Regions from separate parts of the Promicromonospora sp. Populi genome, predicted to be linked through region 1. Evidence: predicted binding sites of a transcription regulator. Region 1 holds the regulator's gene; the other holds the start of a gene.
What was found. Region 1 encodes LexA, which represses DNA repair genes until DNA is damaged. Its sites were predicted from a motif close to TCGAACANNTGTTCGA; they were not measured.
Positions count from the first base shown of each region.

Region 2: AB1046_RS04000 (DUF222 domain-containing protein) is a predicted target of LexA. The motif match lies at 1,637-1,652, and genes of this name have one in related genera.

Region 1 covers NZ_CP163528.1:290,301-296,231, reverse strand. Annotated here, with positions in the region: gene AB1046_RS01345 (amino acid adenylation domain-containing protein) at 1-702, opposite strand, end outside; gene AB1046_RS01340 (DUF5302 domain-containing protein) at 898-1,125, opposite strand; gene nrdR (transcriptional regulator NrdR) at 1,240-1,710, opposite strand; gene AB1046_RS01330 (LysM peptidoglycan-binding domain-containing protein) at 1,849-2,286, opposite strand; gene lexA (transcriptional repressor LexA) at 2,536-3,285, shown strand; gene AB1046_RS01320 (L-lactate dehydrogenase) at 3,378-4,355, opposite strand; gene AB1046_RS01315 (ATP-dependent DNA helicase) at 4,365-5,931, opposite strand, start outside.
Region 2 covers NZ_CP163528.1:893,492-899,422, forward strand. Annotated here, with positions in the region: gene AB1046_RS03990 (sigma-70 family RNA polymerase sigma factor) at 1-1,063, opposite strand, end outside; gene AB1046_RS03995 (iron chaperone) at 1,161-1,517, opposite strand; gene AB1046_RS04000 (DUF222 domain-containing protein) at 1,729-3,378, shown strand; gene AB1046_RS04005 (MFS transporter) at 3,336-4,805, opposite strand; gene AB1046_RS04010 (zinc-binding dehydrogenase) at 4,802-5,929, opposite strand.

The DNA of each region.
Region 1 (5,931 bases):
CAGCTCGTGCCAGTACGCGGTCGGCAGGTCGAGAACGGTGATCCCGAGCACGCCGCAGCGGTCGAGGAACAGGTCGGGGCGGCTGATCATGTCGTCGTCGCGCAGGACCAGCGTGGCGCCGCTGCTCAGCGTCGGGAAGATCTCCTCGACGCTGGCGTCGAAGCTCAGCGACGCGAACTGCAGCACCCGGTCGCCCTCCCCCAGTGAGAACTGCTCGGCGGACACGCGACTGAACTCGCGCAGCGAGTCGCGACCGATGAGCACACCCTTGGGCCGACCGGTGGAGCCGGAGGTGAAGATGACGTAGGCCGGCTCGTGCTGGGACACGCTGTCGGGGAGCGGCAGCACTCCCTCGGCGGTGACCAGTGCCCTCGGCCGGGTCTCCTCGACCATCATCCGCAGGCGGGGCTCAGGGTAGGCCGGGTCGAGGGGCACGTACCCGGCGCCGCTGCGCAACGTGGCCAGGAAGGCCACGACGGCGTCCCGGCCGCGCGGCAGGCGCACACCGACGAGGTCACCCGCCCGCACGCCGGCTGCGGCCAGCCGGTCCGCCGTCTCGGCGACCCGGGCGACAAGGCCCGCGTAGGTCAGCTCCTCGGCTCCGTCGATCAGTGCCGCGGCGTTCGGTGTCCGCCGGGCCTGTGCGGCGACTGCGGCCCAGAGGTCCACCACGGACGCAGGGGCCTGCGCTGTCTGAGTCACCGGACTCCTTCTTCAGTTCGCTGAGGTGCTGTGCGGGACGCAGCGTCACAGAACTGGTCGAAAGCATCCGGGGGATAGCTCGCGGATGTCCCCCACTTGAACAGGGCCTAAACGGTCAAATCAACCCCCTCGCGGGCACGACAAAGGCCGCTGACCTGGCCTTTAACCAGGTTCAGCGGCCTCCACCACCGAGGATCAGCCGCTCTTGCGCCGGAACATCTTCTGCACGGGGCCGGTCGTCTCCGAGCCGTGCACCGCACCGGTGTTCACGTCGCCCGCGGACGTGCGCTGCCGAGCCGCGTTCTTGCGGTCCAGCGCCTCCTTGAACCGCGCCTTCGCATCCGTGCTCGGCGCGGTCGGGGCCTTGGGCTCCTCAGCGCCCTGGACCTCGGCCTCCTCGGCATTGGGCTTGTCGTCCGTCACACCGATCACCTCCTCTTGTTTCGGGGGTCCCTCGATCGGGTCCGTCGTCTGCCCAGCCTGCACCACCTAGCGCCAGGCTGCCAAAGTTTTACGAAACCTTGTGCCGCTCAGGCGTCAGGCCTGGGCGGCGGCCCGCTCCGCGCGCTCGGCACGCAGCGACGTGATGGCGCTCTCGAAGTCCTCGAGCGAGTCGAACGACTGGTAGACGCTCGCGAACCGGAGGTAGGCCACCTCGTCGAGCTCACGCAGCGGGCCGAGGATCGCCAGGCCCACCTCGTAAGCGTCGATCTCGGCGCTGCCGTTGCTCCGCAGGGTCTCCTCGACCCGCTGAGCCAGGATCGCGAGGTCGTCGTCGCTCACCGGACGGCCCTGGCACGCCTTGCGCACCCCCGCGGCGACCTTGTCGCGGCTGAAAGGTTCGGTGGCGCCGGAGCGCTTGACGACGGAGAGGCTCGCCGTCTCCACGGTGGTGAACCGTCTGTTGCAGTTGGGGCACTGCCGTCGGCGCCGGATCGACAGGCCGTCGTCGGCGGTCCGCGAGTCCACCACGCGCGAGTCGGCATGGCGACAGAACGGGCAGTGCATGCTCACTCCTGCGTGGTCGACCACCGACCGGAGGCCTCCGGTCGCGCCCCGACCGTAAGCGGGCAAACCACCACCTTGCAACATCGCCGCAACATTTGACGGCGGATTGTGGCTTCTGGTCACTCCTAAGGGCTCTGGTCACTCCTCGGGGAGGAGCAGCAGCTCACCGACCCGCAGCGTGCCCGACGACATCCGGTTGAGCTCCTGCAGCCTGCCGACCGCCGCCCGGACGTCCTCGCCCGGCTCCGCGACCTGCCGTGCGAAGCCCCAGAGCGTCTCCCCCGGCCGCACCGCGTGCACCCGAACTTGAGTGGGCTCACCGGCGGTACTGGCGACGGCGGTTGCCCCCCACGTCACCATCGGCGCGACCAGGAGCATCGCCAGCAGCACCAGGACCGCGCGACCGCGGCGCGTGAGCCGCAGGCCGGCCAGCCCGAGCCGGTCGGCGAACGTGCGCGGCTCCTGCCGGTTGTACGCCTGCCGGGGGTACGCCGGGACGGCGACCAGCCGGGGTGCAGGTGTATGCGCCTGCCCGAACGTCGGGCTGTACTGCCTCAGCGGGATCACGTCCCCCATGGCCCCTCCTCCGAGTTTCGCGAATTCTTCATACACGCGTTCGTCGAACGCACGTACCATTGTGTAGCACGGGACACCGTCGATGTCGAGACACGCTCGAACATTCGTTTGATGGATGTGAGTTTGTGATCTAGAGTGGGTCGCGCAGGGGAGAACATTTGTCGGAACGGGAGGGGCACGGGCATGACGGGACGGGACGGGACCAGCGACACGAGAGCGGTCGACACAGCGCACTCCGGCGTCGCCACGCTGGACGCGCCAGGCGACAAGGCGGTCGCTGACGTACACGCGATCTCGCCGACCGACCGCCTGACCGAGCGGCAGCGCCTGGTGCTGGACACGATTCGGCAGTCGTTCGAGACGCGGGGCTACCCGCCGTCGATGCGTGAGATCGGCGAGGCCGTCGGGCTGGCCAGCCCGTCGAGCGTCAAGCACCAGCTCCAGATGCTCGAGAAGAAGGGCTTCCTGCGCCGCGACCCGAACCGGCCGCGCGCGATGGAGCTCGTCGAGCCGCTGGCGGAGCAGGTCGACAAGCCGACACGCGGTGAGATCCACTGGCCGGAGCCGCGGCGCAGCGGCCAGGTCCACTGGGGCGGTTCGGTGCCCGACGACGCCAGCACCCCGCCGCCGTCGTACGTGCCGCTCGTCGGCCGGATCGCGGCCGGTGGCCCGATCCTCGCCGAGCAGGTCGTCGAGGACGTGTTCCCGCTCCCCCGCCAGCTCGTGGGTGACGGTGACCTGTTCCTGCTCAAGGTCGCCGGCGACTCGATGGTCGACGCCGCGATCTGCGACGGGGACTGGGTAGTGGTGCGGCAGCAGAACGTCGCCGAGCAGGGCGAGATCGTCGCGGCCATGCTCGACGGCGAGGCCACGGTCAAGACGTTCAAGCAGACCGACGGGCACGTGCTGCTGCTGCCGCAGAACCCGGCCTACGAGCCCATCCCGGGCGACGAGGCGCGGATCCTGGGCCGCGTGGTAGCGGTCCTCCGCTCCCTGTAGACCGCTCCCGGACGACGAGAACGGGGTTGTGTTCGGATGCCGACCTGGCACGAACACAACCCCGTTCTCGTCGCACTTGGCACGACAGTCAGTCAGAAGCCGAAGCGTTTCTGGACCGCGCGGACGCTGTCCGCGGACGCGCGCAGGCCTGTCAGCTCCTCGTCGGACATCGGGACGCGCACGTTGCCCGTGACACCGCGCCCGTCTACCAGTGACGGCACGGACAGGCAGACGTCACTGATGCCGTAGTAGTCGTCCAGCAGCGAGGACACCGGCATGATCCGCCGTTCGTCGTTGAGCACCGCCTCGATGATGCGGGTAGCGGCCAGGCCGACGGCGTAGTTGGTGGCCCCCTTCCCCGCGATGATGCGGTAGGCCGAGTCGACCACCTCGTGGTGCACCTCCGCGCGCATCGCGGCGTCGATCGACCGGGCGTCGCCCACCGGTTCCCAGTCGAGCAGCGGTACGCCGCCGATCGAGGCGGAGCTCCACAGGGCGATCTCCGAGTCGCCGTGCTCGCCCGCGATGTACGCGTGCACGTTCCCGACCGCCACCCCGCACCGCTCGGCGAGCACCACCCGCAGCCGGGACGAGTCCAGGACCGTGCCGCTGCCGAAGAGCCGCTCCCGCGGCAGACCGGAGATCTTGAGCGCCGCGTAGGTCACTACGTCCACGGGGTTGGTCACCATCAGATAGGTCGCGTCGGGCGCGACGTCGACCAGGCCCGGCAGGATCGTGCGCATCAGGCCGATCGTCCCCTCAGCGAGGTCGACCCGGCTCTGCCCGGGCTTCTGCTTCGCCCCGGCGGTCACCACCACGATGTCGGCGCCCTCGCAGACCGCCACGTCGTCCGAGCCGATCACGTGCGCCTGGGGCGTGAACATCAGGCCGTGCTGCAGGTCGAGCACCTCGGCCTCGACCTTCGACCTGTCCACGTCGAGCAGGGCGATGGTGCGCGCCGCTCCGCGGGCGAGCGCGGCGAAGGCGAGCGTGGACCCGACCGCTCCGGCGCCCACTACCGCGAGCTTGGTGGTGGGAGAAACAGAAGGACCGTCCGACGGTGCTGTCATGCCTCCAGGCTAGGTGTCGAGCCGCGCGAGGGCGGCGCGGACCAGGGCCGGGTCGTTCGTGGGCCAGAAGCCGGGCATCGACTTGGTGAGGAACGACGCGTACCGCGCGGTCGCGAGCCGGGGATCCAGGACGGCCACGACCCCCCGGTCGTCCATGCTCCGCACGAGGCGGCCCGAGCCCTGCGCAAGCAGCAGTGCCGCGTGCTGCGCGGACACCGCCATGAACCCGTTGCCGCCCGCCTGCTCGACGGCGCGGGCGCGCGCCGCCTTGACCGGGTCGTCCGGGCGCGGGAACGGGATGCGGTCGATCAGCACGAGCTGGCACGACGGCCCCGGCACGTCCACGCCCTGCCACAGCGAGAGCGTGCCGAACAGGCAGGTGGCCGGGTCCTCGGCGAACTGCCGCACCAGGGTGGGTAGCTGGTCGTCGCCCTGCGCCAGGATCGGGAAGTCCAGGCGTTCGCGCATGGCCTCGGCCGCCGCGTTGGCCGCGCGCCGGGAGGAGAACAGGCCGAGCGTGCGGCCCCCGGCTGCCGTGATCAGCTCGGCGATCTCGTCGAGCTGCGCCTCCGTGGTGGGTTCCCGGCCGGGAGCGGGCAGGTGCCGCGCCACGTACAGGATGCCCTGGCGCGGGTAGTCGAACGGGCTGCCGGCGTCGAGGCCCTGCCACGGCGGGGCGTCCTGACCCTTCAGCCCGAGCGTGCCGGCGACGGCGTCGAACGTGCCGCCGAGCGCGAGCGTGGCCGACGTGAAGATGCCTGTCGACTCGCCCAGCAGGTGCATCCGGATCAGCCCGGCCACGTGCAACGGCGCGGCGTGCAGGCGCGTCACGTTGTCGCCGAAGCTGCCCCAGCCGTTCTCCGGCCGCGAGCACCACAGCACGTCGGCCGTCGTGTCCGTCAGCGCCATGCGCTCGGCCGTCTCGAAGAGCTGCAGCATGGCGCCCTGCGCCATCTTGAGCCCCGGGTCGGGCTGGCCGGCCTCCTTCGCCGCGGCCCCGCCCGCGTCCGGCTTGAGCGTGCTCAGCACCTCACGCGCGGCGTCACGCACCCCGCCGACGGCGGTGCGCAGCGCGTCCGGCAGGCCGTCCGGGAACCGCTCGGCGGGCGCCGTGACCAGCAAGGTCCCGAGGTCCTGAGCTGCCTTGTCGAGGGCGTCGGTGTTCGTGCCCGCGTGCCGCCGGGCCAGCCGCGCCGCGTTCTCCACCGAGGCCATGGACAGGTCGACGGTGGCCGACGACGTGACGCGGTCCGTGAGCTCGTGCGCCTCGTCCACCACCACGACGTCGTGCTCCGGGAGCACGCCCGGGCTGCCCGTGGCCGCGATCCCGAGCATCGCGTGGTTGGTCACCACGACGTCCGCGTCGCGGGCGGCGGCCCGCGCGTGGTCCGGGAAGCACTCGGCGAGCATCGGGCACTTGTTGCCCAGGCACTCCATCCTGGTCACGGACACCTGGCGCCAGGCCCGGTCGGGCACGCCGGGCACCAGGTCGTCGCGGTCGCCCGAGTCCGTCTCGCCCGCCCACTCGTGCAGCCGGCGGACGTGGTCGGCCAGCGTCGCGCCGTCGTCCTTGCGC
Region 2 (5,931 bases), 600 kb from region 1:
GAGCGCTCTTCAGCGACGCCTGAAGCCGGTCGAGGTCGGCGAGCGGCCCCAGGTGCCGCAGCTTCTCGGGGTTGATCACGCCCCGGATGCCCGCGATCACGCCGTCGGACACCTCGAACGACCACGTACCCACCAGGCCGCCACCCACCACGTCGTCCGCCACGATGAGCAGGCCGGGCTCACCGCCCACCAGCGCGTGCTCGAAGTGGAGGGGCGCGCCACGATGCATGAAGCCCGCCAGCAGCCGCGCGATCTTCTCGCGGCCGGCGATGGGCCGGGAGATCGACATGCCCGGCGGCACCTTCCCGCCGCCGTCACCCGTCAGGACGACGTCCTGCGCGAGCAGCTCCAGCAACGGGTCCACCTCGCCGTCCTCGCACGTCGCGAGAAACTTGGCCACGAGCTGGTCGGCACGGGCCCTGTCACCTGTCTGCCGGGCGGGCTGCACACCTTCGACGACGTCGCCGCGCTGCCGCGCGATCCGTCGTCTCGCCCGCGACACCAGCTGACGCGCGGCGACCTCGCTCGTACCGATGACGTCGGCGGCGTCGCTGTGCGGAAAACCGAGCACGTCGTGCAGCAGGAACGCCGCGCGCTCCGTCGGGGTGAGCGTCTCCAGGAGCACCAGGAATGCCGTCGAGAGATCATCGGCGAGCTCGGCGTGCGCCGCGGCGTCGGGCGGCGCCGTCGCCATCGCGACCGGAAGGCCCGACGGCAGGCCCGACGGAAGCGGACCCACCAGGGGCTCCGGCAGCCACGCACCCACGTACGACTCACGCCTAACCCGCGCCGAACGCAGCACGTCGATGGCGATCCGGGTCGTCACGGTGGTGACGAACGCGTCCGGGTTGCGCAGCCCCTCCGCCTGCGACACGCGCGTCAGTGCCTCCTGCACCACGTCCTCGGCCTCCGCGACGCTGCCGAGCATCCGGTAGGCAACGGTGAACGCCAGGGGGCGGAGCCGGCCGAGGGCGGCATCGTCGAGGCGGGTGCTGCTCGTGCTGGCGCTGTTGCCGGTGCTGCTCGTGGTGTCAGAACTGCCCGTGTCGCCGGGATCCTTCATGAGCTCATGCTCTCGCGTCATACCCCTCTGACGTCGTAGGACCGGGAAACGTGACAGCCTTTTCGAAGGCGTTGGTTGCTGCGGCGCCGGCGGCTGTTCACCGGGTGCGCATGGCGTCGATCTCGTCCCGGCGGAGCAGTATGAGGCGGTCGAGGACGTCGTCGGGCAGCGGTTGCTCCGGCGTGAACCGGACGGTGCCCTTCGAGGTCGAGAAGCCCACCAGGTCCGGTGCCAGGGCCTCGATCGCCGCCGGGCTGAACGGGTAGAGCCCGATGTGCTTCGCCGTGACCTGCGCCGAGATGAGCGGGCTGCCGCGATAGCGCAGCGCTGCCATGCCGTAGCTGAGACCCTCCTCGGCATCGGGTACCAGAGCGAGCGCCCGTGCCCGCACGTGCTCGACCGCGTCCCGTGCGGAGCCGTCCAGGCTGGCGATGTACTCGGTGAGCTCGTCCATGGGTACAGCCTCGCGAGATGCGAGTGCTGCCGCGAGGTGTGAGCCGCCGGCGGGACCCGGCTCCCTGAGTGCCACTGACCCCGAAGAGTTATCCACAGATTTAAAAGATGGCGTGCAATGCGTATGAATGTTCGAGACAATGGGGTAAGTCAACCAAGGCAGGAGGTGGGTACCGATGGAAGAGGCGACGAGTGGAGTGGGGCCTGGTGCGGTGCCTCCTGCGCGATCGATCGAAGACGCGCTGGCCCGGATGGACGACGTCGTGGGCGAGCTCGCAGACCTCGTCGGTCCCGACGCCCTGAACGGGTGGAACGCCCCGGGCTTCTCCCTGCTGACGTCGGCGCACACCCGGATCCGCCGCCTGACGGCACGGCTGGACGGGATGCGCTACACGCTGCTGACCAAGATCGAGGACGACGGGTCGTGGCGGTCGGGCGGCATGTCGCGCACCTTCACGTCGTGGCTCCGCGTGCGCGAGGGCGTGGCGGCGGCGACCGCGCGCAAGGACGTGACGACCGCGCGCAGGCTGGCCACGGCGCTGCCCGCGACACGCGAGCGCCTGGTCGCGGGGGAGCTGGGGGCCGACCATGCCCGGGTGATGACCGAGGTGGCACCCACCAGCGCGACGCGCGAGGACGCGCTCGCCTGGCTGATCGACACTCGCACCGGTGAGCCGACCACGCCCGAGCTGTTCGTGCAGACCGTCACCGTCGATCTGCCCGACCCTGCAGACGATCCAGATGGCGCCCGCACCCGGGAGCAGATCACGGTGGTGCTGGAGGGCGCGATCGCCGAGGGATCCCTCGTGACCGGGGAGGGCCTCGTGCTGCGTGAGGCGGGCTCGCTGAACGCCGACCAGTTCCGCATCCTGGCGCGCCGGTTCGCCACCGTGACCGACCCGGACGCGGACGACGAGGACGACGACAAGGCGGCCAAGGGCGAGTACCTCGACCTCTCGCGGACCTTGGGCGGCTACCACCTCGAGGGGTTCCTGACCGACGAGCACGGTCTGCTGCTGTCCACCGCGATCAACGCGGTCATGGGCGCTCCCGCCGCGGAGGACTCCAGGACACCTGCCCAGCGCCGGGCGCAGGCCGTGGCGGACGTAGCCCGCATGGTCCTCGACACCAACGCGGCTTCGCCGGGTGCGTCGATTCCACCGCACCTCAACGTCACGGTGTCCTGGACCGAGCTCGTCAGCCAGGTCACGCGCACCCGCGACGGGCTCTGCGTCGCCTGTGGGCAGGTGTCACCCGGCCGGGTGAAGCGAGCGGGACCGGGGCTGCTGTCCGCCGGCGGTCCGGTCTTCACCGAGACCGGCGGTCGGGCGCCAAGCGCGCTGGTGCGCCGCCTGGCCTGCGACAGCGCGATCACTCGCGTGGTGTTCGGGCCTGACGGCGCGGTGCTCGACGTCGGCCGCGCCCAGCGGACCGTGACCGGGCAGATGCGCCGTGCGGTCATCGCCCGCGACCAACATTGTGTCTACCCCGGCTGCGACCAGCCACCTTCGCGCTGCGAGGTGCACCATGCCGTGACGCACTGGGCTGACGGGGGTGCGACGTCCGTGGCGAACAGCGCGCTGCTGTGCTGGCACCACCACCAGCTGGTCGACGCGCGCGGCATCACCATGCGCTGGGCCGGCCCGCTGGCTCCGGCGTCGTCGGGACACTCGTCGAGACCGGCTGGGTCTTCACCGACGCTCGTGGCAAGCGCATCAGCCTGCCCGAGGCGGTCGAGGCGCTGCCCTCAGTGGCGGCTCCGCCCGGCGAGCCGCCAGTGGATCCACCGGCCGCGGCCGCCTGAGCTGCTGACAGCGGATCAGCTGACAGGTCGGTCGGCGCGTGTCCGGAGGGGGACTTGAACCCCCACCCCCGGCGCTCGCGTCCGGCTCGCGAGCAGCAGGGCTCCCAGGGCCAGAGTCGCCGTGAGCCCGAGCACAACGGCGTACGCGGGTAGCCCCGCCACGTCGTACAGGGCCCAGAGGAGCGTCCCGGTCGCGGAGGCGGCGAGCGCAGCGGCGACGGCGTCTGCCACCTGCAGCGCCGACGATGCCGAACCCTGCTCGTGCGGTGCCGCGAGCTCGAGCGTGAGGATCGACAGGGTCGGATAGACCAGACCCATCCCGGTGCCGGACAGCACCCAGAACGCCATTCCGACTCCAGCCGGCAGGTCCGGGAGCACAAGGAGCGCCGCACCGACCATGCCGAGGCCCAGCAGGCCGCCGCCCAGCCGGACGTATCCGGTGTGGCTCAGGCGCAGCAGGTTGCGCCCGCGCACCCACGACGCCGCGGACCAGCCGAGCGCTCCGAACGAGAGGATCAGGCCGGCGCCGCCGGGGCTGAGGTGTCGTTCGTGCACGAGGAGCAGGGGGAGCAGCACCTCGGCGCCGGTGAACGCCCCCGAGACCAGAGCCCGCACGGACACGACGGCGGGCAGACCGCGTCCGGCCCGGAGCACGGACAGGGCCAGGCGCAGCGCGTCCAGCAAGGGCCGCCCGGGTTCTCGATCGGCAGGGCCATCGTCGGTGCTGGTGGGATCGGCCCGGTTGGGCTCGGCGCTGGTGCGATCGGCCCTGCGGTCGGCCCCGGTGCGGACAGCCCTTGTGCGGTCGCCTTGCGCCGCTGTCAGCCCCGGGTACATCAGGAACGCGGCCGGAGCGGTGAGCACCGCTGCGCCAAGGATGACCCAGCGCCAGCCCAGGTGGTCCACGACGAGGCCGGCGAGCGCCGGCCCGACGATCGCCGGCACCACCCACGCGGTGGCGAGCGCCGAGAACACGGCGGGGTGCCGGTCGGCGGAGAAGACGCGGGCAATGAGCACGTACAAGGCGACGCCGAACAGCCCGCTGCCGATGCCCTGTACGGCGCGCCCGGCGATGAGGGCGCCCATGCCGGTAGCCGTCCCCGCCACGGTGAGCCCGACGACAAAGAGACCCATGCCGGTCCACATCGCCGGCGCCGGTCCGGCACGGTCGCACCAGCGGCCGGCGGCAAGCATGCCGACCACGCTGGTCGCGAAGACGACGGCGAACGCGAGCGTGTAGTGCCGCAGCCCGTTCAGGTCGACGGCGATGGTCGGCATTGCCGTCGCGACGGCGAGGGCCTCGAAAGCCCCGAGCGAGCAGAGCGCGACCATCCCGGTCAGGACGAGGCGCTGCGCGCCGCGGCTCAGCGCCCCCGGCGGCGTCCCTGACCCGGCATCTGGCGACGACGCTTCTGCCGACGCCGTCTTTGGCGCCGCAGCCTCCGGCTCGGGGCCCGACCCCGCTGGCGAGAACGTCTCCGTCACACCAGCACCACCTTGCCGGTGGTGTGGCGCTCCTCGAGCTCGCGGTGGGCTCGTGCGGCCTCGGCGAACGGCACACGATGGGTCGCGACCCGCCAGCGCCCGGATGCGGCGTTGGCCAGCGCGCGCTCCTGGTACGGCCGCTGGTCGGTCATCGGTGGAGCGTCCGGCCCGACGGCGTAGCGCACCTCGATGGGTGACTCGATCCGGTCGGTGTCTGCCCATGACGTGTACCGGTTGGGCGCACCGGAGGCCCAGCCGTACGCGATGAGCCGCCCGGGTGCGGTGCCGTCGTCGGCCGCGTTCCCTGCCTCGCCCGGTTGTGTCGCACCCAGTTGTGCGCCTCCCAGCAGTGCCGTGGCTGCCGTGCCGAGGTCCCCGCCCACTCCGTCGAACACGAGCGTCGCGGGGGACGGGCCGAGGGCCGCACGTGCGGTGTCCTCCCAGCCTGGGGCCGAGTAGTCGACAAGGGCGAGGCGACCGGAGCCGGACAGGTCCCCGGACGGAGCGTCCAGCAGTGCGTCGTCCAGCAGAGCGTCGTCCAGCAGGTCCCGCAGGATCTTCAGCTTCGCCGTGCCGCCCGCAAGGGCGACGACGCGGGCGCCGGCATGCAGCGCCTCCTGCACAAACAGCGGGCCGAGCCCGCCGGCGGCACCGGTGACGACGACAACGTCGGCCGCGGTGACGGCCGCGATGTCGAGGGTGTAGACGGCCATGCGGCCCGTGCCGACCATCGCGATCGCGTCGGCGGGGTCGAGGGGAGCGCCGTCGGGGCCGTCGGGGATCGCACGCAGCTTCTCGGCGGCGACGACGACGCGCCGGGCATACCCACCGCCGTCGGGCACCGGACCGAGATGGGCCACTACGCGCCGTCCGATCCACGATGCGTCGACCCCGGACCCGACGCCGGACACGGTGCCGGCGATCTCACGGCCAGGAATCGTTGGCAGGCTCGGCAGGGGGAGCGGCGGCCCGGCCTCACCGCGGCGGAGGCTGGTGTCGAGCAGGTGCACGCCGTGCGCGACGGCGTCGACGAGCACTTCCCCGGGACCGGGCGCAGGGTCCGGGACCTGCTCGAGCGTGAGGACCTCGGGTGGTCCGAAGGTGTGGTGTCTGATGGCGTCCATGC